2 regions of the Neorhizobium sp. DAR64860/K0K1 genome follow, and region 2 is predicted to be linked to the other one. Evidence: predicted binding sites of a transcription regulator. Region 2 holds the regulator's gene; the other holds the start of a gene.

The links. Region 2 encodes HrcA, which represses chaperone genes, less so after heat shock. Its sites were predicted from a motif close to GTTAGCACTCNCNNNNNGNGAGTGCTAAC; they were not measured.
Region 1: a site for HrcA is predicted at 9,548-9,576, ahead of groES (co-chaperone GroES). Genes of this name have one in related genera too.

Annotation. Positions count from the first base shown of each region.
Region 1 covers NZ_CP191459.1:2,584,522-2,599,774, reverse strand. The annotation lists gene hisS (histidine--tRNA ligase) at 1-1,492, shown strand, start outside; gene ACQY1J_RS17285 (ATP phosphoribosyltransferase regulatory subunit) at 1,664-2,779, shown strand; gene hisG (ATP phosphoribosyltransferase) at 2,779-3,474, shown strand; gene ACQY1J_RS17275 (class I SAM-dependent DNA methyltransferase) at 3,474-4,091, shown strand; gene ACQY1J_RS17270 (DoxX family protein) at 4,163-4,609, opposite strand; gene ACQY1J_RS17265 (hypothetical protein) at 4,877-5,197, shown strand; partial or broken gene ACQY1J_RS17260 (methyl-accepting chemotaxis protein) at 5,316-7,249, opposite strand; gene groL (chaperonin GroEL) at 7,489-9,135, opposite strand; gene groES (co-chaperone GroES) at 9,195-9,491, opposite strand; gene chrA (chromate efflux transporter) at 9,650-10,999, shown strand; gene ACQY1J_RS17240 (TIGR01459 family HAD-type hydrolase) at 11,145-11,993, shown strand; gene ACQY1J_RS17235 (bifunctional riboflavin kinase/FAD synthetase) at 12,007-12,987, shown strand; gene ACQY1J_RS17230 (DUF1902 domain-containing protein) at 13,188-13,439, opposite strand; gene ACQY1J_RS17225 (BrnA antitoxin family protein) at 13,520-13,759, shown strand; gene ACQY1J_RS17220 (hypothetical protein) at 13,765-13,989, opposite strand; gene ileS (isoleucine--tRNA ligase) at 14,287-15,253, shown strand, end outside.
Region 2 covers NZ_CP191459.1:3,006,530-3,021,782, reverse strand. The annotation lists gene ubiB (2-polyprenylphenol 6-hydroxylase) at 1-646, opposite strand, end outside; gene ubiE (bifunctional demethylmenaquinone methyltransferase/2-methoxy-6-polyprenyl-1,4-benzoquinol methylase UbiE) at 651-1,427, opposite strand; gene mutM (bifunctional DNA-formamidopyrimidine glycosylase/DNA-(apurinic or apyrimidinic site) lyase) at 1,555-2,433, shown strand; gene rpsT (30S ribosomal protein S20) at 2,714-2,980, shown strand; gene dnaA (chromosomal replication initiator protein DnaA) at 3,828-5,396, shown strand; gene ACQY1J_RS19160 (LysE family translocator) at 5,522-6,139, shown strand; gene ACQY1J_RS19155 (class I SAM-dependent methyltransferase) at 6,145-6,738, shown strand; gene hemW (radical SAM family heme chaperone HemW) at 6,739-7,902, opposite strand; gene rdgB (RdgB/HAM1 family non-canonical purine NTP pyrophosphatase) at 7,939-8,583, opposite strand; gene ACQY1J_RS19140 (VOC family protein) at 8,592-8,996, opposite strand; gene rph (ribonuclease PH) at 9,120-9,839, opposite strand; gene hrcA (heat-inducible transcriptional repressor HrcA) at 9,973-11,052, shown strand; gene grpE (nucleotide exchange factor GrpE) at 11,142-11,780, shown strand; gene ACQY1J_RS19120 (hypothetical protein) at 11,853-12,089, opposite strand; gene ptsN (PTS IIA-like nitrogen regulatory protein PtsN) at 12,229-12,693, opposite strand; gene hpf (ribosome hibernation-promoting factor, HPF/YfiA family) at 12,755-13,327, opposite strand; gene rpoN (RNA polymerase factor sigma-54) at 13,556-15,139, opposite strand.

The DNA of each region.
Region 1 (15,253 bases), 420 kb from region 2:
CGATATCCACGCCACCAACGAAATGGTCGGAAAAATCCGCGAAGTCTACGAGCGCTACGGTTTCGATCCGCTCGAGACGCCGCTGTTCGAATATACCGATGCGCTCGGCAAGTTCCTGCCCGACAGCGACCGCCCCAACGAGGGCGTCTTCTCGCTGCAGGACGACGACGAACAGTGGATGTCGCTGCGCTACGATCTGACCGCGCCGCTCGCCCGCCACGTTGCCGAAAACTTCAACGAGATCCAGCTGCCGTTCCGCACCTACCGCGCCGGCTACGTGTTCCGCAACGAAAAGCCCGGCCCCGGCCGTTTCCGCCAGTTCATGCAGTTCGACGCCGATACGGTCGGCGCACCCGGCGTCCAGGCCGATGCCGAAATGTGCATGATGATGGCCGACACGATGGAAGCGCTGGGTATCAAGCGCGGCGATTACGTGATCCGGGTGAACAACCGCAAGGTTTTGGATGGCGTCATGGAAGCGATCGGCCTCGGCGGTGAGGAGAATGCCGGTAGGCGTCTGAACGTGCTGCGGGCAATGGACAAGTTCGACAAGTTCGGCCCAGAGGGTGTGAAGTTGCTGTTGGGAGCGGGTCGGAGGGACGAGTCGGGCGACTTTACCAAGGGTGCAGGCTTAGAGCCCGAAAACGCCGATAAGCTGATCGACCTGCTGATGGCCCAGATGGGTAGTCTCAATCAGACGTTCCGCATAATTTTCGACAGCTTTGGGAACAATGACACTCTGGACGCCGGGGTTGCCGAATTGGATCAGATGGCCAGCTTACTGGCGGCCGCAGGTTACTCAACGACCACGAGCCAATATCGTTCAGACGCCACGGACGAACAGATGCGGGTCATAATAGATCCCTCCGTCGTCCGCGGCCTCGAATACTACACCGGCCCGGTCTTCGAAGCCGAGCTCACCTTCGACGTCACTAACGAAAAGGGCGAAAAGGTTGTCTTCGGCTCGGTCGGCGGCGGTGGTCGTTATGATGGTCTCGTGTCGCGCTTCATGGGCCAGCCGGTGCCGGCCACCGGTTTCTCCATCGGCGTCTCGCGCCTGCTGACGGCGCTGAAGAACCTCGGCAAGCTCGGCCAGGATGAGGTGGTCGCACCGGTTCTCGTCACCGTCATGGATGGCGATGTCGAGAGCATGGGGCGATACCAGAAATTCACGCAAGACTTGCGCAATGCCGGCATTCGCGCCGAAATGTACCAGGGCAACTGGAAGAAATTCGGCAACCAGCTGAAATATGCCGATCGCCGCGGCTGCCCGATCGCCATCATCCAGGGTGGCGACGAGCGCGCAGAGGGTGTCGTGCAGCTGAAGGACCTGTTCGAGGGCAAGCGCCTCTCCGGCGAGATCACTGACAATGCCGAATGGCGCGAAGCCCGCGTCGCTCAGGATACGGTCGCAGAAACCGATCTCGTCGCCAAGGTGCAGGAAATTCTGGCAGCCCAGGCCGAAGATCGCAGGCGGGCGAAGAATGCTTAAGCTGCCCCTCACCCTAGCCCTCTCCCCGCAAGCGGGGAGAGGGGACGTGCCCCAAGCGACCTCGATATCCGGGCGAACCAGCGCGGCATATCCCTTCTCCCCGTCAGAACGGGGAGAAGGTGGCGGCAGCCGGATGAGGGGCAACTCCACGGCAAACCCGGGAGCCGTCCCATGCCGCTGATCAACATGCCCGAATTCTCCGGCCGCCTGCTCGATGAATTTGCCGGTCGCGGTGCGGCCCGCATCGATACGCCGGTGATCCAGCCGGCAGCACCGTTTCTCGACATGGCCGGCGAGGATCTGCGCCGTCGCATCTTCCTCACAGAAAGCGAGCGCGGCGAAAGCCTGTGTCTGAGGCCGGAATTCACCATTCCCGTCTGCCTGCGCCATATCGAAACCGCCACCGGCACGCCGCGGCGTTATTGCTATCTCGGCGAAGTGTTTCGCCAGCGCCGTGACGGCGACAACGAGTTCTATCAGGCCGGCATCGAGGATCTCGGTGAGAAGAATGTCGCGAGCGCCGATGCCCGGGCCGTGACCGATGCGGTCGAAATCATCGCGGGCCTGTTGCCCGGTCGCGCACTCACGATCACGCTCGGCGATCAGACCGTGTTCGAAGCGGTGGTGCGCTCGCTCGGCCTGCCACTCGGCTGGCAGAAGCGGCTGATCCAGGCCTTCGGCAACACAGTGCTTCTGAAGCAACTGCTGCTGACGCTCGCCACCCCGCAGCCGGTCGCGGGCCTGTCGCCGGAGCTTGCCGATCTCCTGCGCAAGGACGAGGCGGCGCTGATCGACCATATCGACCGGACCATGCAGGACACCGGCTATTCCACCAATGCCAGCCGCTCGCCGCGCGAGATCGCTGCACGGCTGACGGAGAAGCTGGCGCTGGCCGAAACCCGGCTGGATGGCGCGGCACTTCTTCTGCTCAGCGAGTTCCTGTCGCTGGAACTGCCGCTTTCGGAAGCCGCCGCCGCCCTTGCCGGTTTTGCAGATGCCGCAGGCCTGTCGTTCGGCCACGCGCTTTCCGAATTCGAAGCCCGCGTTGCAGCGCTTCAGGATCTCGGCATGGACCCGTCGCGCATCACCTATCGCGCTGCCTTCGGTCGTCCGCTCGATTATTACACCGGCCTCGTCTTCGAGGTCACGCAAAAGGGGTCGGACGCGGTTCTGGTCGGCGGCGGTCGCTTCGATCGGCTGCTGACGCTGCTCGGCGCCGTCGACGACATTCCGGCTGTCGGCTTCTCGCTGTGGCTCGACCGGATCGAACAGGCGAGGGCGCGCTGATGACCATTACCATCGCTTTGCCCTCCAAGGGCCGCATGAAGGACGACGCCTCGGCGATCTTCGAGCGCGCCGGCCTTCCCATCGTCGCCGTCGGCAATGATCGCTCCTATCGCGGTCGCGTCGAAGGCCATGAGGATATCGAGATCGCCTTTCTCTCGGCCTCCGAGATCGCCCGTGAACTCGGCGCCGGCGCCGTCGATTTCGGCGTCACCGGCGAGGATCTCGTGCGCGAAGGCCTGGTCGATGCAGACAGGCAGGTCGAGATCGTCGCCCGCCTCGGTTTCGGCCATGCGGATGTGGTCGTCGCCGTTCCGGAGATCTGGCTCGACGTCGATACCATGGCCGATCTCGGCGATGTCGCCGCCGATTTCCGCGCGCGTCACGGTCGGCGGTTGCAGATCGCCACGAAATACTGGCGGCTCACCCAGCAGCATTTCTCGTCGCAGCACGGCATCCAGCTTTACCGCATCGTCGAAAGCCTCGGCGCCACGGAAGGCGCCCCGGCGGCAGGCCAGGCGGATATCATCGTCGATATCACCTCGACCGGATCGACACTGCGCGCCAACCACCTGAAGATCCTGTCGGATGGCGTCATCCTCAAGTCGCAGGCCTGCCTGGTGAGAGCGCGCAAATCCGCGCATGAAGGCGATCCGCGCATCGCGCATATCGTCGACGCCGTGCGCAACGCGCTCTGATGGCCGGCGAAGACGCCAATATCATCGGGCTCTACGAACGCCACGCAGCTGCCTTCGACAAGCTGCGCGGCAAGACCCTGTTCGAGCGACCATGGCTCGACAGGTTTGCGGCAACAATGCCGCCGCGCGGCCACGTGCTCGATCTCGGCTGTGGTGCAGCGGAACCGATCGCGGCAGATCTCATCCGCCGCAGTCTTCGCCTCACCGGTGTCGATACGTCGGAAACGCTGATCGGGCTTGCCCGCGAACGGTTTCCGGGCCGCGCCTGGATCGTTGCCGACATGCGCAAGTTCTACCAGCCGACCAAGTTCGATGGCATCATCGCCTGGCACAGCTTCTTCCACCTCAACCCGCAGGACCAGCGCGCCATGTTTCCGCGCTTTGCAGCACTTTCAGGCCCCGGTGCGGCGCTGATGTTTACCGCCGGCCATTTCCAAGGCGAGGCGATGGGCGAGTTCGGCGGTGAACCGCTTTACCACGCCAGCCTGTCACCGGAGGAATACGAAGCGCTTCTCACGAAAAACGGCTTCGAGGTGGTGGCGAGCGTCGCCCAGGATCCGCAATGCGGGGGCGCAACCGTCTGGCTGGCAAAGAACATCCGCCGCCGGACATCATAGCAATTCCAGAATAAAAAAAGCCCACCAGTCAGCTGACTGGCGGGCCTTCATGGCAGGGAACGCTTTAGAGGTTAGGCTGCGATTGCAACCTTGCCGCGGCGTGCGTCGACCGAGTAGAGACCTGGGCCGTAGGTGGCGAGCAGGATGTAGGCGCCGGCCAGCGTCACGTTCTTCATCAGCATGATGCCGTTGAGCGTGTTGATCCAGCCGAGAGCGGCATCCGGCCAGCCGGGAACGGCAACGGTGCCCGAATGGAACATCACGCCGGTGAAGATGCAGAACAGGGCGATGGCCCAGCCGGCGATCTTGGTCTGGAAGCCGACGAGAACGGCAAGACCGGCAACGAATTCGAACAGGCCGGCGAGATAGGCAAGGGCAGTTGCAGCCGGCATGCCGGCGCCTGCGATCATGCCGGCAGTGCCTGCAGGATCGGCCAGCTTGCCGAAGCCGGCAAAGATGAACATGAACGACAGAAGAATGCGTGCGACGAGAATGATGATGTTGTTGGTGCTGGACATGGGAGGTCTCCGGGTTGCGGCGCTGGATCTTTCTCCCCGCCGCGTGTGAATTCTTGAACCGGACATTACCCGTTTCTGCCAAACGCGAAAGATGAACGATCGGAGACTGTTTGTCTCATAAAAGTGAACGATCAAGGCCATTTTAGAATGTGCAGAAAACCGCATATGCAAGTGAAGGTGAACGCAACCTTCAGCCGGGGTTCACCGTTTGGCACCTACCATCGGGTCGTTCTCACATTGAGTTCGACCTCGAACTAGGAGGAAGATATGAAGAAGATCGCCATCACCACGCTCGCACTCGTCATGGCGTCTGCATTTGCAGTGCCGAGCTTTGCGCAGACATACCGCAGCGAAAGCCGCGAAAACCGGCAGGAAAACCGGATCTACCGCGGTGCCGTCACCGGCAAACTGACGCCGCAGGAGCTTCGCAACATCGCTCGCCAGCAGAACCGCATCGATCGCGCCCAGAACCGCGCAGCCCGCGATGGCGTAATCACCCCGCGCGAGCGCCGCGAGATCGAGCGCCGCCAGAACAACGCGTCGCGCAACATCTACCGCAAGAACAACAACCGCCGCACGATGTACTAAGCCGCGCGGCACTTGCAACGACCCTCGACCGTCCGGCTCTGCCGGGCGGTTTTTTTATGGGCGCGAAACGAAAAAAGGCGGCCCGGAGACCGCCCTTTCGGTTCGTCAATGTGGTCGATCAGAACTCTTCCCAGTTAGAGGCGGCTGGCGCTAGCGAACCGAAGGCCGACGCAACCTTCTTGGCGAGGGTGCGTGCCGGCGAGGGGGTGGCGCGGGCGGTTGCGTGATCGGCAACGCGCACCGATGCGGACATTCCGCGGTCGCCTTCGGTGTTGAACCGGCCGACGAGCTCACGCAGGCGCTGGGCTTCCTGGGCAAGCGCCGCGCTTGCCGCCGTTGCTTCTTCCACCATCGCGGCGTTCTGCTGGGTTACCTGGTCCATCTGGTTGACGGCGACATTGACTTCCGACAGGCCGACCGACTGTTCCTTTGCGGACGTGGCAATCGCATCGAGCTGCGAATTGATCGCCACGACATGATTCTGGATCACCTGAAGCGCAGTGCCTGTGGCGCTCACCAGTTCGACGCCATTCTTGACTTCGGACGCCGAGTTCCGGATCAGGTCCTTGATCTCCTTTGCGGCCTGCGCGGAGCGCTGCGCGAGCTCGCGCACTTCCTGGGCAACCACCGCAAAGCCCTTGCCGGCTTCACCGGCGCGCGCCGCCTCAACGCCCGCATTGAGGGCGAGAAGGTTGGTCTGGAAGGCGATTTCGTCGATCACGCCGATGATGTTGGAGATCTGCGAGGACGACTGTTCGATCCGCTGCATCGCATCGACCGCTTTTGCAACGACGGCGCCGGACTGGGCAGCCGATTGATTGGCTTCGATCGCCATCGACCGGGCTTCCTCCGTGCGGCTGGTGGAGGTGCTGACATTGGCCGTGATCTGGTCGAGCGCTGCAGCTGTCTCTTCGAGCGAGGCGGCCTGCTGTTCGGTACGTTTCGACAGGTCGCCGGCGCTCTGGCTGAGTTCGCGGGATCCGCCGTCGATCGCGTTGGTGGCGTTGGCGACGGAGTGGAGCGTGTCGCGCAGCTTGGCGACCGAGTCGTTGAAATCCGCTCGCAAGCCTTCGAAGTCTGCGGCGAAAGCCCGGTCCAACTGGAAGGTCAGGTCTCCGGCCGAGAGCCGCTTGAGGCCTTCCGCCAGACCATTGGTCGCCTCGGCCATCGCCTCGCTGCGTTGGCGTTCGCTCTCCGCGTTGCGGACACGGTCCGCTTCCTGGGTCGTACGGTTCAGCTCGGCTTCGTGCCCATTTCCTTGCTGCGCAGAGCATTGTCCTTAAACACCTGCAAGGCCTTGGCCATGCTGCCGACCTCGTCGCGGCGGTCCGCGCCGGCCACCAGCGCCGACAGATCCCCGTTTGCAAGGGTCAGCATCGTGCGCTGCAAGTGCTGGATGGGTCGTGCAAGCCAGGCACGGATCAAGAAGAAGCCTGCGACGAGCACGAGGGCGAGACCTCCGATAACGGCCCCGAAAGTGGCGTAGATGGTTGTCTTCGCACTGGCGCTGAGATTTTCGCTTTCCTGATTTGCAGCTGTCATCACTTCGTCGGTCACCACCGTGAGTTTTTCGGTAACGGCCGCAAACTTCGGCTTGCAGTCCCTCATGAAGGCTTCCTGAGACGCCAGCACGGCAGCCTCGTCCGTGGCCTGAGCTGCGGCCTGAACCACAGGGCCGCAAGCGTCATTGAGAACGCTCAAACCTTCCGCCTTGATCGGCGCCAGCTTGGCATTAGCGGGAAGGGCCGCCATCGCCTTGTCCATCCAGCCACCAAAAGAGGATTTGGCTTTTTCAAACGCCGCAAGATTGCTCGCGTTCTCTTCGTCAGTGCGCGACACAAGCACGTCGCCAGCGGCAGCGTGCCCGGTCTGCATGTAGCGATTGGCGCGTGCAATTGCCAAAGTTGCCAGGCTTTCCTGCTGGAGAAGCCCGCCATACTCGCTATCCAGCGTTCGAATGCTGTTGCTGCTGTAGAAGGCAGTTGCGACGACGAATATGCCGAAGAACGACATGAGCGTCAGAAATTTACCGATCAAAGATACGTGCTTCATGGCAACCTGCGCGTTGGTGTTTGATTAAGCGCAGTTAATGTGAAGTTGCTTAGAAGAGCGTCACTGCCGAATTACTATTTTATACGAATAAAAATTATCAGTCCTTGTCGTTCGGTAAGTTCAGAGGGGGAAATGCTATGCATGCTGTATGCCTCAATAGCAGAAAGGGCGCCGGTTGCCCGACGCCCTTTCCGAAACACTGAACCTGAAGGATCAGATGTGCAGACCTTACGGCCTGATCACATCATGTCCATTCCGCCCATGCCGCCCATGCCGCCGCCGCCCATGCCGCCGCCAGCCGATTCCTTCTTAGGAAGTTCGGCAATCATGGCTTCGGTGGTGATCAGCAGCGAAGCAACCGAAGCTGCGTTCTGCAGAGCCGTACGAACGACCTTGACCGGGTCGACGATGCCCATGGCGATCATGTCGCCATATTCCGACGTCTGGGCGTTGTAGCCGAAGTTGTCGCTGTCGCCGTCGAGGATCTTGCCGACAACGATCGAAGCTTCGTCACCAGCGTTGGTTGCGATCTGGCGAACCAGCGACTGCAGCGCCTTGCGGACGATGTTGATGCCGGCTTCCTGGTCGTCGTTCGCGCCCTTGGACGTGATCTTGGTCGAAGCGCGCAGGAGTGCGGTACCGCCGCCTGGGACGATGCCTTCCTGAACGGCAGCGCGCGTCGCGTTGAGCGCGTCGTCGATGCGGTCCTTGCGTTCCTTGACTTCGATCTCCGTGGAGCCGCCGACGCGGATGACGGCAACGCCGCCAGCGAGCTTGGCAAGACGTTCCTGCAGCTTTTCGCGGTCATAGTCCGAAGAAGTTTCTTCGATCTGTGCCTTGATCTGTGCAACGCGGCCTTCGATGTCGGTCTTCTGACCGGCGCCGTCGACGATCGTCGTATTTTCCTTGGTGATCGAAACCTTCTTCGAACGGCCGAGCATGTCGAGCGTTACGGTTTCGAGCTTGATGCCGAGGTCTTCGGAGATGACAGTGCCGCCCGTCAGGATGGCGATGTCTTCCAGCATGGCCTTGCGGCGATCGCCGAAGCCAGGAGCCTTGACAGCAGCAATCTTCAGGCCGCCACGCAGCTTGTTGACGACGAGCGTTGCAAGAGCTTCGCCTTCGACGTCTTCAGCGATGATGAGGAGCGGCTTGCCGGTCTGAACGACAGCTTCGAGAACAGGCAGCATGGCCTGAAGGTTCGAAAGCTTCTTTTCGTGCAGAAGGATGTAAGCGTCGTCGAGATCGGCGACCATCTTTTCCGGGTTGGTCACGAAGTAAGGCGACAGGTAGCCGCGGTCGAACTGCATGCCTTCGACGACTTCGAGTTCGGTTTCAGCGGTCTTGGCTTCTTCGACGGTGATAACACCTTCGTTGCCGACCTTCTGCATGGCTTCAGCAATGTCACGGCCGACCTGTGCGTCGCCGTTTGCCGAAATCGTGCCGACCTGTGCAACTTCTTCCGAAGTCGAGATCTTCTTGGCGTTGGCCTGGAGATCCTTGACGACTTCTGCAACGGCGAGATCGATGCCGCGCTTCAGGTCCATCGGGTTCATGCCGGCGGCCACTGCCTTGTTGCCTTCGCGAACGATGGCCTGTGCAAGAACGGTAGCAGTCGTGGTGCCGTCGCCGGCGATGTCGTTGGTCTTCGAAGCAACTTCGCGGACCATCTGGGCGCCCATGTTTTCGAACTTGTCTTCAAGTTCGATTTCCTTGGCGACCGAAACACCGTCCTTGGTGATGCGCGGAGCGCCGAAGGACTTGTCGATGATGACGTTACGACCCTTGGGGCCGAGCGTGACCTTCACTGCGTCAGCGAGGATATCGACGCCGTGAAGCATCTTTTCGCGCGCGGTGCGGCCAAACTTGATTTCTTTAGCTGCCATGTTGGGAACTCCTGAAAAGGGGTGTCAGCAAATATTGGAAGAAGAGCAGTCGGCTAAAATCAGCCGATGATGCCCATGATGTCGGCTTCCTTCATGATCAGAAGGTCGACGCCATCGAGCTTGACTTCGGTGCCCGACCACTTGCCGAACAGAACGCGGTCGCCGACCTTGACGTCGAGTGCAACCTGCTTGCCGCTTTCGTCGCGGGCGCCAGGACCAACGGCGATGATTTCGCCTTCAGCTGGCTTTTCCTTGGCGGTATCGGGAATGATGATGCCGCCCTTGGTCTTTTCTTCAGACTCGACGCGCTTGACTACAACGCGGTCGTGCAGGGGGCGAAAATTGGTGCTTGTCATTGTCTAATCCCTCGATCAAATGACATGGACGGGTCTCAAGGACCCGCGGAGTGACGTTTAGCACTCATCTATCGAGAGTGCTAACGAGACCCGAGATAAGGATGGCTGCGAGCTGAGTCAAGAACGGGCTTGAAAAATTCAGGGCTCAAGGAGCGGCCATGCAGAATACGCTTAACGACCAAAACCCGGGCCCGGCGCCGAGCTTTCGTGAGCTCGTGGCGGTGTTTGCCCGGATCGGTGCCCTCAGTTTCGGAGGGCCTGCCGGACAGATCGGCATGATGCACAAGACTTTGGTGGAAGAAAGACGCTGGCTCTCGGAAGAGCGGTTTCTGCACGCCCTCAACTACTGCATGCTGCTGCCAGGCCCCGAAGCGCAGCAGCTGGCGACCTATATAGGTTGGCTGCTGTTCGGCGTGCGCGGCGGTATCGTTTCCGGTTTGCTTTTCGTCCTTCCCGGCCTTGCCATCATTCTGGGGCTTTCGGCGGCCTACGTCCTCTATCAGGATGCGACATGGCTTGCCGGCCTGTTCTTCGGCCTGAAGGCGGCGGTCCTTGCGATCGTCGTGGAGGCCGTGATCCGCCTCGGACGCCGGACGCTCAAAACCACATTCCTGCGCTGCGTCGCCGCCGCTGCCTTCGTGGCCCTGTTCTTCTTCAGCCTGCCGTTTCCGCTCGTCGTGTTTGCGGCCGGTCTCGCAGGCTATCTGATGACGCGGGCAGGGGGGCAGCAACCGCAAGACAGCGTCGCCAAAGAGGACAGTCCTCCCTGCGCGAAAACACCTGGTATCGCCCGCACGATCGCGACGCTTTCATTCTGGATCCTCGTCTGGCAGTCGCCTGTCCTGGTGCTCTGGGCCTTCGGTGCCCCGGACAGCCTTTCCAGTCTGTTCGCCTTCTTCTCCAAGATGGCGCTGGTCACCTTCGGCGGCGCCTATGCGGTTCTGGCCTATGTGGCGCAGGTCGCAGTCGCCGATTACGGCTGGCTGAAACCGGGCGAAATGCTGGACGGCCTGGCACTTGCCGAAACCACGCCGGGCCCGCTCGTGCTGGTTTTGTCCTTCGTCGGCTTTCTCGTCGGCTTCCGGGAAGCGTCCGGTCTCGGCCCCGTCACGGGCGGGATTGTCGGCGGCCTGCTTGTCGCCTGGGCAACCTTCGTGCCGAGCTTCGTCTTCATCTTTGCAGGCGCCCCCCTGATCGAGCGCCTGCGCGGCAACGCCCTTTTCTCCGGCGCGCTGTCTGCCATCACCGCCGCGGTCGTCGGCGTCATCCTCAACCTCGCGATCTGGTTCGGCCTGCATGTTCTGTTCAGAGAGGTTCGCCACGTCGATCTCTTTGCGCCAGCAGCATTTGGCCTTTCCGTCCCGGTCTGGTCCAGCCTCGATCCCGTCGCTCTTTTGCTTTTCGCAGCCTCCGCCATCATGCTGTTCGTCCTGAAGCTCGGCATGGTGCCGGTGCTCGCCATCAGCGCGGCGGCGGGTTTTCTCGCCCAGATCTTCCTGATGTCGTGAGGATCGTATCATTGCAAAAATATGAAGTTTTGCCGGGATCTACGTCGCGCGGCCCGCTTTCACCGCCTTCTCCCTTGTAATCTCGCCAACGGTTTGCGATGTCAGCCTCCTAATCGAGCAGGCAAAACCGGCAGGAACTTTTGACATGGCAAATCGCATCCAGAATTTGAACGACGTGATCGAGGGCTACGATGTCGTGCTTTCGGACGTCTGGGGCGTGGTCCATAACGGCGTCGAAGCCTTCCAGCATTCCTGCACGGCCCTGGCCGCCGCCAGAGAAGCCGGCGCCACTGTCGTCCTGATCACCAACTCGCCGCGTCCCGCACCCGGCGTCATCGAACAGATGAAGCAGCTCGGTGTTCCCGATGGAACCTATGACCGGATCGTCACCTCAGGCGATGTCACCCGCCATCTGGTCGCCGAAGGTCCGAAGAAGGTGTTTCTGCTGGGGCCTGAACGCGACCTCAATTTCTTCGACGGACTGGGTATCGAGATCGTTTCTGAAGCCGACGCCGATTGCGTCGTCTGCACCGGCTTCTTCGACGACGAGAAGGAAGTGCCCGAAGACTATACCCAGATGCTGACCACCTTCATTGCGCGCGACGTGCCGATGATCTGCGCCAACCCGGACCTGGTCGTCGAGCGCGGTCACCGGATCATTCCCTGCGCCGGTGCGGTCGCTGCCTACTACGAACAGCTCGGCGGCCAGGTGCGGGTTGCCGGCAAGCCGCACAAGCCGATCTACGACGAAGCGCTCTCGCTTGCCCGCAAGGAGCGCGGCGATGTCGACAAGGCGAGGGTTCTCGCAATCGGCGACGGCATGCCGACCGATGTTCGTGGCGCGCTTTCGCAAGGCCTCGACCTGCTTTATATCAGTGCCGGCATTCACATCGCGGAATATTCTGTCGATGGCGAAACCGATGAGGCGATCATGCAGGAATGGCTGAAAAGCGAGAACGCGGCGCCGAAATTCTGGATGCCGCGCCTCGCCTGATCCGGAACCTGTCATGACCGTATTTCACCGCAACGAAATGAAGGAGCCGCTGCCCGAAAGCCTCAAGGGCGGCGTCGTCGCGATCGGCAATTTCGATGGCGTCCATCGCGGCCATCGCAGTGTGCTCGATCGGGCGCTGGAACTCGCCAGTGAACGCGGCGTGCCCGCACTCGTGTTGACGTTCGAGCCGCATCCGCGCACCGTCTTCAAGCCTGACCAGCCTGTCTTCCGGCTGACGCCGGCACCGCTGAAGGCACGGCTCTTGGAAGCGATGGGATTTCGCTCCGTGATCGAGTACCCGTTCGACCGCGACTTCGCGACCCGTTCGGCAGAAGATTTCGTGAAGACGATCCTGACCGACTGGCTGGGCGCAAGCGCCGTCGTCACGGGCTTCGACTTCCATTTCGGCAAGGGCCGCGAAGGCGGACCGGCCTTCCTGATGACCGCCGGCGATCGTCACGACTTCACCGTGTCGCTGGTGGATGCGTTTCGCGATGAAAACGCGGAAGTCGTGTCGTCGAGCCGCATTCGCGATCTGATCGCCGAAGGAGACGTTGTCGCTGCGGCAGGCCTGCTCGGCTATCGCTACACGGTCGGAGCGGAAGTGATCGGCGGCGAACAGCTTGGCCGACAGCTCGGCTATCCCACAGCGAACATGAAGCTTGCCCCTGAAACGGAACTCAAGCCCGGCATCTACGCCGTGCGCTTCAGACGAGCCGACGGCACGCTGCATGACGGCGTTGCAAGCTACGGTCGCCGCCCGACGGTGACGGACGACGGTGCACCGCTCCTCGAAACCTATCTGTTCGATTTCTCCGGAAACCTCTACGGCGAGATCAGCTCGGTCTCCTTCTTCGGCTATCTGCGCCCCGAACTCAAATTCGACGGCCTCGACCCCTTGGTCGCGCAGATGAAAAACGACGAGGAAGAGGCGAGGGCACTGCTTTCAGGCGTAAAGCCGCTCGGCGAACTGGACATGAAGATCGCGTTTTAGGCTTTAGAGGCGCCTGTCCGACCCGGCGTCTTTCAGAATGGCATTCGCTGTGTGGCGGCTGAGAAGAGTGCGGGGTACGAGAATTATCTTCCCCGTCGCCTTCGATTGCCACTTTTCGTGAGAGCCCTTGGCATTCGTCAGGTAAACATAGCCGAGTTCTGAAATGATCGAGCGGACGGTCTTGTAAAAACCGTCCACCATCAGGCGGCCGCCGTCATCTCGGCGGGCCGTTGCCAGAGAATTGCCGGGATGAGGTCCTTCACCGGCGTCTGTGCCAGATCCTCTGCGGATATATGATTGGCAACGATGAGATCGATGGCTGCATCGAAGATGACGTCTTCAAAAGAATCCACGTCGGGCGCCTCGATATGAAGGCCCTCGATGTCGCTCTCCGAATAGAAGACCCTGGCTTCTTCATCCCAGACAGCTTTGATAAAGAATGTTCTCTTCACGGTGTCTACTCTGAAGGTCTGCGGTTTCCCGAAAACCATATATCTGTCATCAGTAGTCCGCAACGCAGGAATGATATCCCATGGCAACTCCACCCCGCAGGCCCGTAAACCCGATGGAAGCGGCCGAAGCGCTGTTCAAGCCGGTCAAGAAACCCGCTGCTCCGGCAGTGGAACGACGCGCCGCTCCTCAGGCAAAGGAACTCGTGTCCCTGAAGCTCGACAGCGCCGTGATCGAATATTTCCAGGACGACGGCCCCGGCTGGCAGGATCGCATCAACGATGCCTTGGTGGCGGTGATGAAGGCGAACCCGAAGGATTAACGGTCCTAGCCCGAAAAACTTTCGCCCGCGGTCAGTTCGCCGCGAGCAATGTCTGCCTTCTTCTGCAGAAATGCGAGATAATCCGGAGCCATCTTCTGCTGCAGGAGATAGTCCTGCATCAGGCCCAGCAGAACTTTCGATGGCGATTGATTGGCAGCCTCGGCAGCTTCCATGAACTCGTCATGCAGCGACCGATCGATCTGCAGTGTCAACGAAGCGTCTTTCGTCATCGGCGTTACCTCTCAGGCTGGAAGATACACGCTGTCCGAATTGCCAACAAGCGCGCAGGACGGGCTACCGTTTTGCCCCTTCCTTTCACCCGAAAAACACCGTAATAACCGCCCCCATGACAGATTTCCGGCGGGCCAGGATCATGGCCGCGATGATCATACGAATTATCGGCCCGGCCTTCCGCGCGGCTTGAACAGTCGGCCGGAGGGTCCGGGTTTTCGGCGCTTCCAGGAGCGCTTCTGCCACCGATTTCATCCGCATGCGCCCCTGTCCCGGCGCCAGAGACGATAGCCAATATGACCGATACAGTGACTGAAAAGCTCGATTACTCGAAGACCCTCTATCTGCCCGAGACCGAGTTTCCGATGCGCGCAGGCCTGCCGCAGAAAGAGCCGGAAACGGTTGCGCGCTGGCGCGAGATGGATCTCTACAAGAAGCTGCGCGCCTCTGCCGCCGGTCGCGAAAAGTTCGTCCTGCACGATGGCCCTCCCTATGCCAACGGCAACATCCACATCGGCCATGCGCTCAACAAGATCCTCAAGGACGTCATCACCCGCTCGTTCCAGATGCGCGGCTATGACGCCAACTACGTTCCCGGCTGGGATTGTCACGGTCTGCCGATCGAGTGGAAGATCGAGGAAGAGAACTACCGCGCCAAGGGCAAGGCCAAGCCCGACCTGAAGCAGCCGGATGCGATGATCGAGTTCCGCAAGGAATGCCGCGCCTATGCGCAGAAGTGGATCGCGATCCAGGCGGAAGAATTCAAGCGCCTCGGCATCGTCGGCGATTTCGACAAGCCCTACCTGACCATGGATTTCCACTCGGAAAGCCGCATCGCCGGCGAACTTCTGAAGATCGCGATGAGCGGCCAGCTGTATCGTGGGTCGAAGCCGATCATGTGGTCGGTTGTCGAGCGCACTGCGCTTGCCGAAGCCGAGGTCGAATACCACGATTACGAGAGCGACACGATCTGGGTGAAGTTCCCGGTAATGAAAGCAACCGGCCATAGCCGGCTTGATGGGGCAGGCACGCAAGAAGATGTCCAAGCAAGCGCCGGCGACCAGCTGCACGATCTTACGCAGGCATCAGTTGTCATCTGGACGACCACGCCTTGGACCATCCCGGGCAACCGCGCGATCGCCTATTCGCCGAAGGTCGCTTACGGGCTCTATGAAGTTACCGAAGCGGCTAACGACTTCGGTCCGCAGCCGGGCGAAAAGCTGATCTTTGCGGACAGCCTTTCAGCGGAATCTGCCGCAAAGG
Region 2 (15,253 bases):
CGGCAATCTCGGAAAGGGCTGCAGCCTCCAGGCGCAGGTCCATTTCCATCTTGGTCGTCTGTTCCAGCGTCCGCGTCACCTCAATCGGGCGAAGCCGGCGGCTGGAGGGCATCAGGCGTTCCTGCATGCGGGCAACCACATACATGCCTTCGATGTCATTTGCGAAACGCTGGCGCACGCCGGGGCGCACCACTTTCACGGCCATCTTTTTGCCGTTCACTTCGGCCGGGTGCACCTGCGCGATCGAGGCGGCCGCAATCGGCTCTTCGAACGATGTGTAGAGATCACTGATCGGGCGGCCAAGCGAGGTCTCGACGGCGGTTTTCGCAGCATCCGTGGGGAAGAAGGCCATCCGGTCCTGCAGCATGGCAAGATCGACGGCCCAGTCGACGCCGACGACATCCGGACGGGTGGCGAGAAATTGGCCGATCTTCACATAGGAAGGACCAAGCCTTCCCACGGCGCGGGTCAGCCTTTCGCTGCGGGGCTGCTTCTTCGCCCTGAAACGGGTGAGCGGCTCGAGCATGGACTTGAGAATGCCGACGGCCGGCGGCAGGTCCTGTGTCGGCAGGGCCGAAACCACGCCTTCGCGGACAAGAACCCAGCCGACACGGGCGAGCCGGAAATAAGCGCCGATCGTGCTCATCGCTTCAGAGCTTCCAGCCGGAATGCAGCGCCGCGATCCCGCCGGTATAATTGGTGTAGCTCACGCGCGAAAAACCGGCGGTGCGGATCATCGCTGCGAAATTTTCCTGGTTGGGGAATTTGCGGATCGATTCCACCAGATACTGGTAGGGCTCGGAATCACCGGTGATCATCTTGCCGAAGCGCGGGATCGCCCGGAACGACCACTCGTCGTAAAACTTGTCGAGCAGCGGAAGTTCGACTTCCGAAAATTCCAGAACCAGCAACCGTCCGCCACGCTTCAGCACGCGAAAGGCTTCAGACAGCGCCACGTCGATGCGCGGAACGTTGCGGATCCCGAAGGCGACCGTATAGGCGTCGAAGGAATTGTCCTCGAAGGGCAGGGATTCTGCATTCGCCTCGATGAAATCGAGATTGCCGGACAGCTTTTTCTTCTGCGCCCGCTCGGCACCCACGGCCAGCATCGAGCCATTGATATCGAGCACCGTCGTATGGGCCTTGAGGCCCGAGGCCTCGACGATGCGGAATGCGACGTCGCCGGTGCCGCCCGCCACATCCAGCGTCCGGTAGCTTGCATCCTTGCGCGGATTGAGCGCGGTAATCATCGCGTCCTTCCACACCCGGTGCATGCCCGCCGACATGACGTCGTTCATCACGTCATAGCGCTTGGCGACCTTGTGGAATACGTCGTTGACGAGGCCCTGCTTTTCCCCATCGGCCACCTGGCGGAAGCCATAGGAGGTTTCCATTCCGCCTTCGGCGCGGGTGCGGGCTTCGGTCATGGGCAGCTCCTCGGTGTCTCTATCCAGGCGGACCATAGCGAAACCGGTTTCCGGACGCTATGTGGTGGATTACCGCCCGGTCTATAGAGCACCGGCGGCATCGTTGAAACAGGAAGTTAGGTAGACCATGCCCGAATTGCCAGAGGTCGAAACCGTTCGTCGCGGCCTTTCTCCGGCCATGGAGGGAGCAAAGCTTGCAAGGCTGCAGCTGAACCGCACCGATCTGCGCTTTCCGTTCCCGGAAAATCTTGTCGCCGCAGTCGAAGGCCGGCAGATCATCGCGCTGGGAAGACGCGCCAAATACCTGCTGATCGACCTCGAAGACGATCTCACCATCATTGCCCATCTCGGCATGTCCGGCTCGTTCAGGGTCGAGGAAGAGGCGCTTGGCACATTTCATCATCCGCGCTCCAAGGACGAGAAGCATGACCACGTCGTCTTTCATCTGGAGCGTGGCAACGAGACATTGAAGGTCATCTATAATGATCCGCGCCGTTTCGGCTTCCTGCATCTGGCAAAGCGCAGCGAGCTCGATCTCTACCCGGCATTTGCGCAACTCGGTCCGGAGCCGACCGGCAACGCGCTCGATGCGGAGTATCTCGGCAAGCGGTTTTCCGGCAAGGCGCAGCCATTGAAGAGCACGCTGCTCGATCAGACCGTGATCGCCGGTCTCGGCAATATCTATGTCTGCGAAGCGCTGTGGCGCGCGCACCTGTCGCCGAAGAGGGCAGCGGGCAGCATCGTCACGCCCAAGGGCCGGCCGAAGAAGGAGCTGGTGCTGCTGACGGAAGCGATCCGCGCTGTCATTGCCGATGCGATTGCAGCCGGCGGCTCGTCTCTGCGCGACCATATCCAGACGGACGGCTCGCTTGGCTATTTCCAGCATTCCTTCTCTGTCTATGACCAGGAGGATAAGCCCTGCCGCACGCCGGGCTGCGGCGGCACCGTTTCTCGTATCACCCAAGCCGGCCGCTCCACCTTCTACTGCCCGCGCTGCCAGAAGTGATCAGCCGTTGCAGGCGATGTTTGAACACGCATCCCTGTAAGGAGAGTGGGAGGGGTTATGGTCGCGAAAAGGACGCGGGACTTCGCCAAACGGCAAATTCAGCGGCACCCTTCATGCGAATCCGCGTTGACGAGGCGCGCTATACCGGTTATATGCCCGCCCACAGTTGGGAAAGCCTGATCGACGGCTTCCTCTATTGCTCCCGAATTGCTGGATTGATGGTCGCAGGACCTACGCGGCAACGGCGGAGTTTTGGTTCGAATTCGTAGAGAGGCATGATATGGCCAATACAACTTCGGCGAAAAAAGCGACCCGCAAGATCGCTAGCCGTACCGCAGTCAACAAGTCCCGCCGCTCGCGCGTTCGTGGCTTTATCCGCAAGGTTGAAGAAGCGATCGCAACGGGTGACGTATCCGTCGCTGCTGCTGCTCTGAAGGCAGCTCAGCCGGAAATCGCACGCGCTGCAACGAAGGGCGTCCTTCACAGCAACACGGCGTCCCGCAAGGTCTCGCGCCTGGCAGCTCGCGTCAAGGCACTCTCCGCCTAATATCACCTTTAGCGTGCATGCATCAAAAGCCTGGTCGGTCGACCGGGCTTTTTGTGATTCTAGGTCCTTTGTACTTCGTTAACCGGCTCAGTAACGGTTACGTGTCAGGTGCGTGACAGATTTTCCCGATGAAATACAAAGGCTTATGAGAGGTCTGCCCAAGTCTGGCGGCAATTCCGCCAACCCGCCGCCTGCTTTTTGAGTCAAGGTTTTTTTTATTTTTTCTCTGAATCGTACCATCAGAAATAGATGGATTTTGAATCCCATTGATTCAACTGGGATTCTTCTCCGCAACCCTCCGGCCATTCAAATCGCGCCCAGAGAGTCAACGGTCGCGCTCGGATTTTGCGTAAAATTCATCATTGATCTTGCCATTTGATCCTGCCTAAATGGCTTTTAGCGAGAGGCATGGAGATCACTCCTAGAGCCTGCCGACAACCGCTCGACACCGAGCGGCCCGGGGACTTTAAGCAGCTTGCGGCGAGATGTTTTTCTCGTTTCCTTATTTAACCGATGGTTGCAAGCCGGAAATTGGCTTTTCCGGCAACAGCTGAACTTATGCGTGACGGGGCCGACTGGGGAGTCGGAAGAAGGCAGTGGGAAGTCAGCGGCTCTTCATAACGAGGATGGAGCGTGCGCTGAGTTGCGGGTTGGCTCCCGCAGGTCTGGATCAGACGAGGTGATCCGGATCGATCTTTGATGGTCCGGGCGGTTGGCCTGGAACTTTAATCGATGGGGAAGGGCAGTCATCGTTTCCTCGCGGAGACGGGCTGTCGGACGTAGTTAAAAAGAATATGTCCTGGCGGGAAACAGAACCGCCGGGCTCCTATGGAAAAGGCGGCGAATAATGCAAATGAATAACGTATCGGCTCGTGCAACCGGCAACGGGGGCAATGCACGACAGGCGTTTGATTCCGTTTGCGCACAGGCGGCAGGGGAAACACCAGTTATGAAGCATGATGCTCTTTTCGAGCGGTTCAGTGTGCGTCTTAAAGCACAGGTCGGCCAGGATGTTTACGCAAGCTGGTTTGCAAGACTTAAGCTTCACACCGTCTCGAAGAGTGTCGTCAGGCTCACGGTGCCCACGACGTTTCTGAAGTCTTGGATCAACAACCGTTATCTTGATCTGATCACGTCGATCTTCCAGGCGGAAGATGCCGAGATCCTCAAGGTGGAGATCCTGGTCCGCACGGCAACCCGCGCTGCAAAGCCGGTATCGGATGTCCAGGACGGCGTCATTGGCTCGGATGCCCCGGCACCTGTCGCGTCGCAACGCCCGTCTGCACCGCGTGAGATCGGCAAGATCGCCACGTTCCCGACTGCCGCGTCCACCCCGGTTCGCCAGTCCTCGCAGCCCGGCCCGTTGTTCGGTTCGCCACTCGACAGCCGTTATACGTTCGACACGTTCGTTGAAGGCGCCTCGAACCGCGTGGCGCTTGCCGCTGCCAAGACGATTGCGGAAGCCGGTGCCGGTGCCGTGCGTTTCAACCCGCTGTTTATTCATTCCGGTGTCGGTCTCGGCAAGACCCACCTTCTGCAGGCCATCGCCAACGCCGCCGTCGGCAGCCCCCGCATGCCGCGCGTGGTCTATCTCACCGCCGAATATTTCATGTGGCGTTTCGCAACCGCGATCCGCGACAATGATGCCCTGACGCTCAAGGACAGCCTGCGCCATATCGATCTGTTGATCATCGACGACATGCAGTTCCTGCAGGGCAAGATGATCCAGAACGAATTCTGCCATCTGCTCAACATGCTGCTCGACAGCGCCAAGCAGGTCGTGGTTGCTGCCGACCGCGCGCCCTGGGAACTGGAATCGCTCGATCCGCGGGTTCGCTCGCGTCTGCAGGGCGGCGTGGCCATCGAGGTCGAGACGCCGGATTACGATATGCGCATGGAAATGCTCAAAGGTCGTCTCGCGGCTGCCCAGCAGGATGATCCATCGCTCGATATCCCGCACGAAATTCTCGATCACGTCGCACGCAGCGTCGTCAGCACCGGTCGCGAACTGGAAGGCGCGTTCAACCAGCTGCTGTTCCGTCGCTCGTTTGAGCCGAACCTCTCGATCGAGCGCGTCGACGAGCTTCTCGCCCATCTGGTCGGCGCCGGGGAAGCAAGGCGCGTCCGGATCGAGGATATCCAGCGCGTCGTGGCACGCCATTACAACGTCTCGCGGCAGGAACTGGTCTCCAACCGCCGCACCCGCGTCATCGTCAAGCCGCGCCAGGTCGCTATGTACCTCTCGAAAACCATGACGCCGCGCTCCTTCCCGGAAATCGGCCGTCGGTTTGGTGGCCGCGACCATACGACCGTGCTGCATGCGGTTCGCAAGATCGAGGACCTGATCTCGGGCGACAGCAAGCTCAGCCACGAGGTCGAGCTTCTGAAGCGCCTGATCAACGAAAACAATCTGTGATCATCGACTAACCGACCCAAGCCGGCTCTTATCCATCGGATGAGAGCCGGTTTTTGTTTGTCCGGGCGTTGACGGGATTTGGCTTCTGGCGCACACCAATTTTTCTGGTGTGCGAGGAGCGTGTCGTGTTTCTTTTATCCGTGGCGACCATCTGGGCTGTCGCCTGCATTACCCCCGGGCCAAATACGCTGCTGGTGATCCGCTATTGCCTCACAGCACCGCGCAGGGTTGCCATTACGGCAGCCATGGGAACGATTACCGGAACATGCCTGTGGGGCTTTGCGGGCTGGCTCGGGATCAATGCCCTGTTTCAGGCAGCCCCTTTCGCCTATGTCGCGCTGAAGATCGTCGGCGGTCTTTATCTCGTATGGCTCGGCCTGCGCGTCTTCATGGATGTCCGGAAGGCCCGGACAACACCCGAATTTGCCCCCACAGAACGCGAGATACCGCTGAGGAAGGCTTACCGACTGGGGCTTGCGACCAACCTCGCCAACCCGAAATCGGCTCTCTTCGTTGCTTCGCTGTTTGCCGCTACCATGCCGGCGGGCACGCCGTTTCTCTACGGGCTAGCGGCAATCGCTGTCATGGTCGCGGTTTCGGCCTGTTACTATACGTTTCTGGTCGGCCTGATCACCCATCCGCGGGTAGCGAGCGCTTATCTCAAGGCCAAGCAGAAGATCGACCTCGGCGTTGCCACCGTCTTCGTCGGCTTCGGCACCAAGCTTCTCCTGTCACAGAAGTAAGAGCCATGGCGGAGCACGATCAGACCCTCCGCTTCTACGCCGACAATGCGAAGGCCTATGCCGGTTATCGGGAAAAGGCGAACGAGATCAGGCTGGAAGCATTTCTCTCCCGCCTCTCTCCGGGTGCCCTAATTCTGGAACTCGGCTGCGGCAATGGCCGCGACAGCGGTTTCATGATTGAACGCGGCTTTGACGTCACCCCGACGGATGGCGTTGCGGAAATGGCAGAGCAAGCCTCGCGCCGCCTGGGGCGCACGGTTGCGGTACTGCGCTTCGGGGATATCGCCAGCGTGGCGGCCTATGACGGCGTCTGGGCCAATGCCTGCCTTCTCCACACGCCGATAAACGATCTTGCCGATATCCTTGCCCGCATCCATCGGGCGCTGCGCCCTGGCGGCATTTTCTACGCAAGCTACAAGACCGGCGGCGAAGAGATGACGGATGCGATAGGTCGCTATTACAACAACCCGTCGCGGCCCTGGCTCGAACAGGCCTACAGGACCGTCACGTGGTCATCGCTCGAGATAAGCACGAACGACGGCAGCGGCTATGATGACCGGCCGACCGAATGGCTGCATGTGACGGCGGTAAAGGCCTAGTCAGCAGGCGAGGTCGGCAACAACAGCATCGAGGATCAGCATGCCGGACGGCGTGCAGCGCAGCCTGGAATTTCCCAGCCGCTCGATAAAGCCGTGTTCCAGAAGCCGCTCTTCGCGGACCGGGTCCGGATCGCGGCCGGAAAGCTCCTGCCAGCGCGCCAGGTCGACGCCTTCGGTCAGGCGCAGTCCCATCAGAAGCAACTCGTCCGCCTGCTCGTCGAAGCCTAGCAGTTCCTGGTCGACCATGCCGTGGCCTTGTGTCTCGACCTGATCCAGCCAGGTCTCCGGACGCCGCTCGGTGGCAGTGGCGATCTTGTCGCGTCCCCGCGTCAGACGGCCATGCGCGCCGGGACCGATGCCGGCATAGTCGCCATAGCGCCAGTAGGTCAGGTTGTGCCGGCTTTCGGCACCCGGCTTGGCGTGGTTGGAGACCTCGTAGGCCGGCATGCCATGCGCGGCCGTGATCTCCTGCGTCGCCTCATAGAGAAGCGCCGACTGCTCGTCATCTGGAACGATCAGCTTACCAGCCTTGTGCAGGCCGTAGAACGGCGTGCCTTCCTCGATCGTCAGCTGATAAAGGGAAAGGTGATCGACGGCATAGGAAATGGCCTGCTTCAGCTCCGCTTCCCAAGCCTCCACCGTCTGCTTCGGCCGGGCGTAGATCAGGTCGAACGACATGCGCGGAAAGATCTCGCGCGCCAGCTTGATCGCCTTCAGCGCGTCGGCCACGTCATGCAGGCGGCCGAGGAATTTGAGATCCGTATCGTTGAGAGCCTGCACGCCCATCGAGACCCGGTTGATGCCGGCAGCCCTGTAGCCGCGAAAGCGTTCCGCCTCGACGCTGGAAGGGTTGGCTTCCATCGTGATCTCGATCCCGTCAGGCACATGCCAGTGCTGCGCGATCCCGTTGAGGATCGCCCCGACGGTTGAAGGATCCATCAGCGAAGGCGTACCGCCGCCCAGAAAGATGCTCGTGACCGTCTTCGGTCCGCTCATCTTGCGCATCGTTTCCATCTCTTTCAGAAACGCGGCGGTGTAGCGGAGCTGATCCACGGGCTGGTGGCGGACATGGCTGTTGAAATCGCAATAGGGGCATTTGGCCGCGCAAAACGGCCAGTGCACGTAAACGCCGAAGCCCGGCTCACCCGTGTCGGGTAGCAGCATGCCGGGAAAAAGGGGAGCGACGGCGTTCAATGGGGATCAGGCCTCCAGGCAGGTTTCGACGAACAGCTTGAACGCGCGGGCCCGGTGCGAAAGCGCGTGCTCATCGCCAGGCTTCCAGCCGTGCTTTTCCTCGCTGGTCATTTCGCCAAACGTGGTCTCGTGGCCTTCCGGCTGGAAGATCGGGTCGTAACCGAACCCGGCAGCACCACGCGGCGGCCAGGCGACAACGCCTTCGACATCGCCGCGGAAGAGTTCGGTGTGGCCGTCCGGCCAGGCAAGGCAGAGAACGCTCACAAAACGGCAGCTGCGCTTGTCGGGCGTGGTCGCACCTTTTTTCTGCAGCGCGTCTTCCACCTTCTGCATCGCCATCGCGAAATCGCGGCTGCCATCCTCGCGCTCGGCCCAGTTGGCGGTATAGACACCGGGAGCACCGTCCAGCGCATCGATGACGATGCCGCTATCGTCGGAAAGGGCGGGCAGGCCGGACGCCTTGGCAGACGCAAGCGCCTTGATCGCCGCATTTTCCTCGAATGTCGTGCCGGTCTCGTCCGGTTCCTCGAACTTCAGTTCGGCTGCGGACTTTGCCGAAAAGCCGAACGGACCGATCAATTCGGCAATCTCACGGATCTTGCCGGCATTGTGGCTGGCAACGACGATCGTTTTCGTCTCAAGCTTGCGCATGAAGGTTCCTATAGATTCAAGAGCCTCGGCTCTGCGCATTCCAGGCTGTTGCCGGCCGGGTCACGGAAATAGATGGATCGGGCGCCGGTCGGCCAGCGAAAATCGCTTTCAATCACGATGCCCGCCTTGTTGAGCTTTTCGACCATTCTGTCAATCGCCGGGCCGTCCATACGAAAGCACACATGCCCCGGTCCTGTCGTGCCATGCGGCGGAACCGGCAGCGCATCATCAGGCGGCGACTTCAGCGTCTCGGCGCGATTGAAGATCAACAGGATGCCGGGTCCGCATCGGTAAAACACGTGGCGATCGCCGGCCCGCAGCACCCGCTCAAGCCCGAGCAGTTCACCGTAAAAGGCTTCCGCCGCATCGAGATCATCGACATAGAGCGCTGTTTCGAGAATGCCGTCGATCAAAACAGTGGCTCCCTTGTCTGATGCTGCCCCGCCATGAAGGCGGGGGAGGAGGTTCGATCGAGAGGTAGTCTCTCTGGAAAGGAAGACTGCCCCTCGCAACTCTTGGATCAGCCAGCGTTGAAATCAGCCGCCGATCGCCTGCTTCTGCAGAGCTACCAGTTCCCGGGTGCCGTCCTGTGCCAGCGACAGCAGGTTGAGGAATTCCTCCTGGCTGAAGGGAGCCCCCTCGGCCGTGCCCTGAATCTCGACGATGCCGCCGCTACCCGTCATGACGAAATTCGCGTCTGTCTCGGCGGCCGAATCTTCGAGATAGTCGAGATCGATGACCGGCTGGCTTGCAAAGATGCCGCACGAGATCGCCGCGACATGGTCTTTCAGAACCTTGTCGAGCTTGATCATCGAGCGGGTGTCCATCCATTTCAGGCAATCGTACAGCGCCAGCCAGCCACCGGTAATGGCCGCCGTGCGGGTGCCGCCATCGGCCTGGATCACGTCGCAGTCGATGGTGATCTGCTTTTCGCCAAGCGCGGAAAGGTCGACCACGGCGCGCAGCGAACGGCCAATCAGGCGCTGGATTTCCTGGGTACGGCCACCCTGCTTGCCTGTCGCAGCCTCGCGCTTCATCCGGTCGCCGGTGGCGCGCGGCAGCATTCCGTATTCGGCGGTGACCCAGCCCTTGCCGGAATTGCGCAGCCACGGCGGCGTCTTTTCTTCAAGGCTTGCGGTGCACAGAACATGGGTATCGCCGAACTTGACGAGACAGGAGCCCTCGGCATGCTTGGAGAAATTGCGCTCGAACGAAATCTTGCGCATCTGATTTGTCTGTCTGCCTGAAGGCCGCATCCGTCACTCCCTGGATTATTGTTTCCGCCTTCTAAGGCTCGGAGCCGGCATTTGCAAAGAATTTCCCTTTTGCGGATGCGCAAGTGAGCGACTATATCTGGGAGATGAGGTCAGCAGCATGGTAAAGGGGCCAATGGTATTTCCGGGACTGACGGGTCGCGACAACGGCTCCGTGCTTGATGATCGTTCGCGGGAAATCTTTCGCCGCATCGTGGAAAGCTATCTGGAATCCGGCGAGCCGGTCGGTTCGCGCAATCTGTCGCGACTTCTGCCGATGTCGCTGTCACCGGCCTCGGTGCGCAACGTCATGAGCGATCTGGAAGAGCTCGGCCTCATCTACTCGCCGCATATCAGTGCAGGCCGCATGCCGACCCAGACAGGGCTGCGGTTCTTTGTCGATGCCTTCATGCAGGTCGGCAATCTCTCGGAAGAAGACCGCGCCAGCATCGACCGGCAGATCCGTCCGCCGGATCGCGATCAGACGCTCGAAAACCTGATGGCCGATGCAAGCCTGATGCTGTCTGGCGTCTCGCGCGGCGCCGGCATCGTCATCACCGCCAAGAACGATCCCGTCCTCAAACATGTCGAGTTCATCCGCCTGGAGCCCACCAAGGCGCTGGCCGTCCTTGTTGGCGATCATAATCAGGTGGAGAACCGGATTATCGACCTGCCCGCAGGCGTGACCTCGTCGCAGCTCGGCGAGGCCGCAAATTTCCTCAACGCGCATCTCGCCGGCCAGACGCTGCCGGAATTTCGCGGCCAGATGAAAATGCTGAAGGAACAGGTCGCAAGCGAGCTTCACACGCTGTCGCATGATCTGGTGGAGCGAGGCCTCGCCTTCTGGTCGGGCGATCAGGAGGACGGAAAGCCGGGCCAGCTTATCGTCCGCGGCCGGGCAAACCTCTTGGAAGGTCTGGCCGATGTCAGCGATCTCGATCGGCTGCGTCTGCTGTTTGATGATCTCGAAAAGAAGGACAGCCTGATCGAGATCCTCGACCTTGCCGAAAAGGGACCGGGAGTGCGGATCTTCATCGGTTCGGAAAACAAACTGTTCTCCCTGTCCGGCTCCTCGCTCATCGTTGCGCCCTATCGTGACGGCGAGGAACGCATCGTCGGCGCGGTCGGCGTGATCGGCCCAACCCGGCTCAATTACTCCCGCATCGTGCCCATGGTGGATTACACGGCGCAGCTGCTCGCAAGGCTATCCCGCTAGGATGTTCCCAAGGCCTTGATTTTTTCGCCCCGAACCTCGATATCGGGCGCAACCACCCTTCCAGATTCCAATACGCACCGGAGACCGTCATGACCGACGAAACCAAGAAGAACGGACCTGACGCAGCTGCTGTCGAAAACACGGCGGAAGCCGTGGCGTCCGCTCTCGAAGACGCCGCCGATCAGAGCGCAGGGGAAGCCTTCTTCGCGCAGGAGCCCGATCCGATCGATGTGCTCAAGGCCGAAAATTCCGATCTGCGCGATCGTTTCATGCGGCTTGCCGCAGAAATGGACAACCTTCGCCGCCGCACCGAGCGTGAAGTAAAGGATGCCAAGTCCTACGCCGTCTCGGGCTTTGCCCGCGACATGCTGGCCGTCTCGGACAATCTGCGCCGCGCGCTCGACACTGTTCCGGCAGACAAGCGTGCCGGAGCCGATGCGACGCTGACGAGCCTGCTTGAAGGCGTCGAAATGACCGAGCGTGGCATGCTGTCGACACTCGAGCGGCACGGCGTCAAGAAGATCGATGCCGAAGGCGAGAAGTTCGATCCGAACTTCCATCAGGCCATGTTCGAGATCCCGAATGCGGATGTACCCAACAACACTGTCATGCAGGTCGTCCAGGCCGGCTTCATTATTGGCGAACGCGTCTTGCGCCCGGCCATGGTCGGCGTCGCCAAGGGCGGCCCGAAGGTTGAAGCAGCGGCGGCTGAAGACAAGAAGGACTGAGCTCCTTAGAGCCTTTCCAAGAAAAATGGGCGCCTCGGGCGCCCATTTGCGTTTGGCGACCGCGGGTAAGGATCAGTGCGTCGTATCCAGCGAAACATGCGCCAGGGAACGGATCAGGGCCAGTTCCGAATTGAGATGGGCTCGGGTCTTCTTGTCCGCATCGCCGATCAGTCCCTCCTGACCATCGGCAATTTTGAAGATTGCATCGAGCTCATCGAGAAGATGGGGATCCTTGATCGCCAGCAGGATGATAACCGCCTTGAGCAGTCTGTCATTCGCAGCGATCCTGGCACGTATGTCGTCATTCATGTCTATCTCCTTCAACGGGAAAGACATGTGGCGTATTTGACAAAAGGCAATTCTAAAGAGGGTTCGAAAACAAGATTAGCCGCTCCATTCGAGGGCGAACGGGCGGCTTTACTCTATAGAAAAGGAGTATAGAGCCGCCTCAGGCGGCGTGGTTTGCCTGTTCTGCATTCAGAAAGGCGTAGATTGCCGACGCGGAATCGGTCTTGCGAAGCTTGGCGACGAGATCCTGATCGCGCAATACGCGGGCAATACGCGAAAGCGCCTTCAGGTGGTCGGCACCGGCGCCCTCTGGGGCGAGCAGCAGGAACACAAGATCGACCGGCTCGTCATCAAGCGCTTCGAAGTCGATCGGCGATTCCAGGCGGGCGAACACGCCCTTGATGGACGATATGCTGCTGAGCTTGCCATGTGGGATGGCAATGCCGTGGCCAACGCCCGTCGACCCCAGCCGCTCCCGTTGCAGGATGACGTCGAAGATCTCCCGCTCGGGAACACCCGTCAGCTTGGCCGCTTTCACAGCAAGTTCCTGAAGAAGCTGCTTCTTGGAGGTCACTTTAAGGGCAGGAACAATCGCATCTTGCTGCAGCAAATCCGCCAAAGCCATTCTTATCATCCTTTTGCCGCGAAGGGCGAAGAGAGCGCCAAAGGCGCTCTCCCGAGAGTTTTTAGTTCTTCATACCGGTGGAATCGATCCAACCGATATTTCCGTCATTGCGCCGGTACACGATGTTCAGCTCCTTTCCAGGGCTGCGGAACAACAGGACCGGTTCGTCCGTCATGTCGAGCGCCATCACGGCGGTCGCAACGGACATCGTCATCAACTGCTTCGTGCTTTCCGCAACGATGGTCGGTGCGAAATCGTCTGGCACGTCGTCTTCTTCATCCGGTACACGGTCCATGACCGTGTAAGCCACTTCGGAAAAACCGTTCGCGTGATTGCCGGCGTGATGGTCCTTCAGTCGACGCTTGTAGCGACGAAGGCGTTTTTCGATCCGCTCCGCTGCAGCATCGAAACTTGCCTGTGGATCATTCGCTTCTCCGGCCGCATGCAGGACGATCCCGGTATCGAGATGCACCTTGCAATCTGCCGAAAAACGCGAGCCGGACTTCTCGACGATCACCTGACCCGAATACCCCCCGTCGAAGTATTTGGTCACTGCACCGCCGATGTGGTCCTCGATCTTCTGTCGAAACGAGTCGCCGATTTCCATATGTTTACCGGATACACGCACACTCATGGAGTTACTCCTTATTGTCGTGACTTGCATGTTCCAGTCTACGCCAACCGGCCTCTTGATCCAAGCGGTTCACGAATGGCAGGGCCAAATTGGTTTGGGAATTGGTTTAGATCCCGTGTCGCCCGGTCAGGTTGCGGCGGGTCTCTAAACTGCCATTAACGGAATGTCAATCTGTGCGGCACGTGTGGCGAATACCGGGTCGCCTATGACTGCACTCGATATGTGAGGCTAGAACGCTGCCAGTTTCGCGATGGCGCGCTTTTCCCGCCTGCGTTGCACCGATGACGGAATGTTCATCGCCTCGCGATATTTCGCCACCGTCCGGCGCGCAAGTTCGACACCGCCCTGTTTGAGGCTGATGACAATGTCGTCATCCGACAGGACGGCACTCGGCAGCTCCTGAGAAATCAACAACCGGATGCGATGCCGCACCGATTCGGCCGAATGGGTGTCTCCACCTTCTTCCGCCGAGCCGATCGACACTGTGAAGAAGTATTTCAGTTCGAACAGGCCGCGTGGCGTCAGCACATACTTGTTGGAGGTGACGCGGCTGACGGTGGATTCGTGCATCTTGATGGCCTCTGCCACCGTCTTCAGGTTGAGCGGTCGCAGGTGATCGACGCCATGCAGCAGGAAGGCATCCTGCTGGCGTACGATCTCGCTTGCCACTTTCATGATCGTCTTGGCGCGCTGGTCGAGGCTGCGGGCGAGCCAGTTCGCCGTCTGCATGCAGTCCGACAGAAAATTGTGATCTTCGCCGTTCTTCGGGCAGTGTTTGGAGACCGTGTTGAAATAGGTCTGATTGACCAGAACGCGCGGCAGGGTATCGGGATTGAGTTCGACGTTCCATCCACCATCAAGCGATGGCCGGACCACGACATCAGGTGAGATCGATTGTGAGAACCCGCCCTCGAAGCCTGCACCCGGCTTCGGGTTGAGCTTGCGGATTTCAGCCATCATGTCGATCAGATCTTCGTCGTCCACGCCGCAGATCTTGCGCAGAGACGCAAAGTCACGCTTGGCGAGAAGATCGAGGTGATCGATCAGCGCTGCCATGGCCGGGTCCAGCCGGTCGTTCTGGCGCAGCTGGATCGCCAGGCATTCGCTCAGGCTACGGCAAAATACCCCGGGTGGATCGAAGGTTTGCAGCTGAATGAGAACGGCCTCTACCGCCTCCGGCGCCTTGCCGAGACGGGCCGCGACCTCTTCGATGTCGCCCTGGAAATAGCCGGCATCGTCCAACTGGTCGAGCAGGTCCTGGGCGATCAACCGGTCGCCCGGGGTGGTCACCACGAAAGGCAGCTGTTGTCCGAGATGATCGCGCAGGGTCACCTGACCCGCAACGAAATCGTCGAGGTCGTAGTCCTCGCCGGCATCGCCGCCGGGCATCGATTTCCACTGGCCGAGAAGTTCGGGCGCGTCCGGCCGCTGTGCCGGTGCGTCGTCGGGAAACACGTTTTCAAGGCTGGCATCGAGGTGATCGCCAAGCTTGGCCGTGCCGTCGCGGGTTGCGCTCTCATACCAGTCGAGGGAGCCGACATCGGCTTGCGCCGCCGATTGGCCTTCGAACGGTCCGTCATCCTCGCGCGAACCGGAAAACTCCAGATCGCGGGGATCAAGCCCGCCTAAATCCGCATCACCATCGCCGTCGCCTGCCGCTATTTCGAGCAGCGGATTTTTCTCGACTTCCTGCGCGATGAACTGGTTGAGTTCAAAATGCGTCATCTGCAGCAGCTGAATGGACTGCATCAGCTGCGGTGTCATCACCAGCGATTGGCTCTGTCGCAGAAAAAGACTGGCAGATAACCCCATGGCGGACGCGAAACTCCCGTGATCTCCTTAAAATCATGCGGTCATCGCACGATAGTTGAGAGGAAGACACCGAGATTATCGGCGCCATCCTTCAACTGGCACAAGAATTGCTTT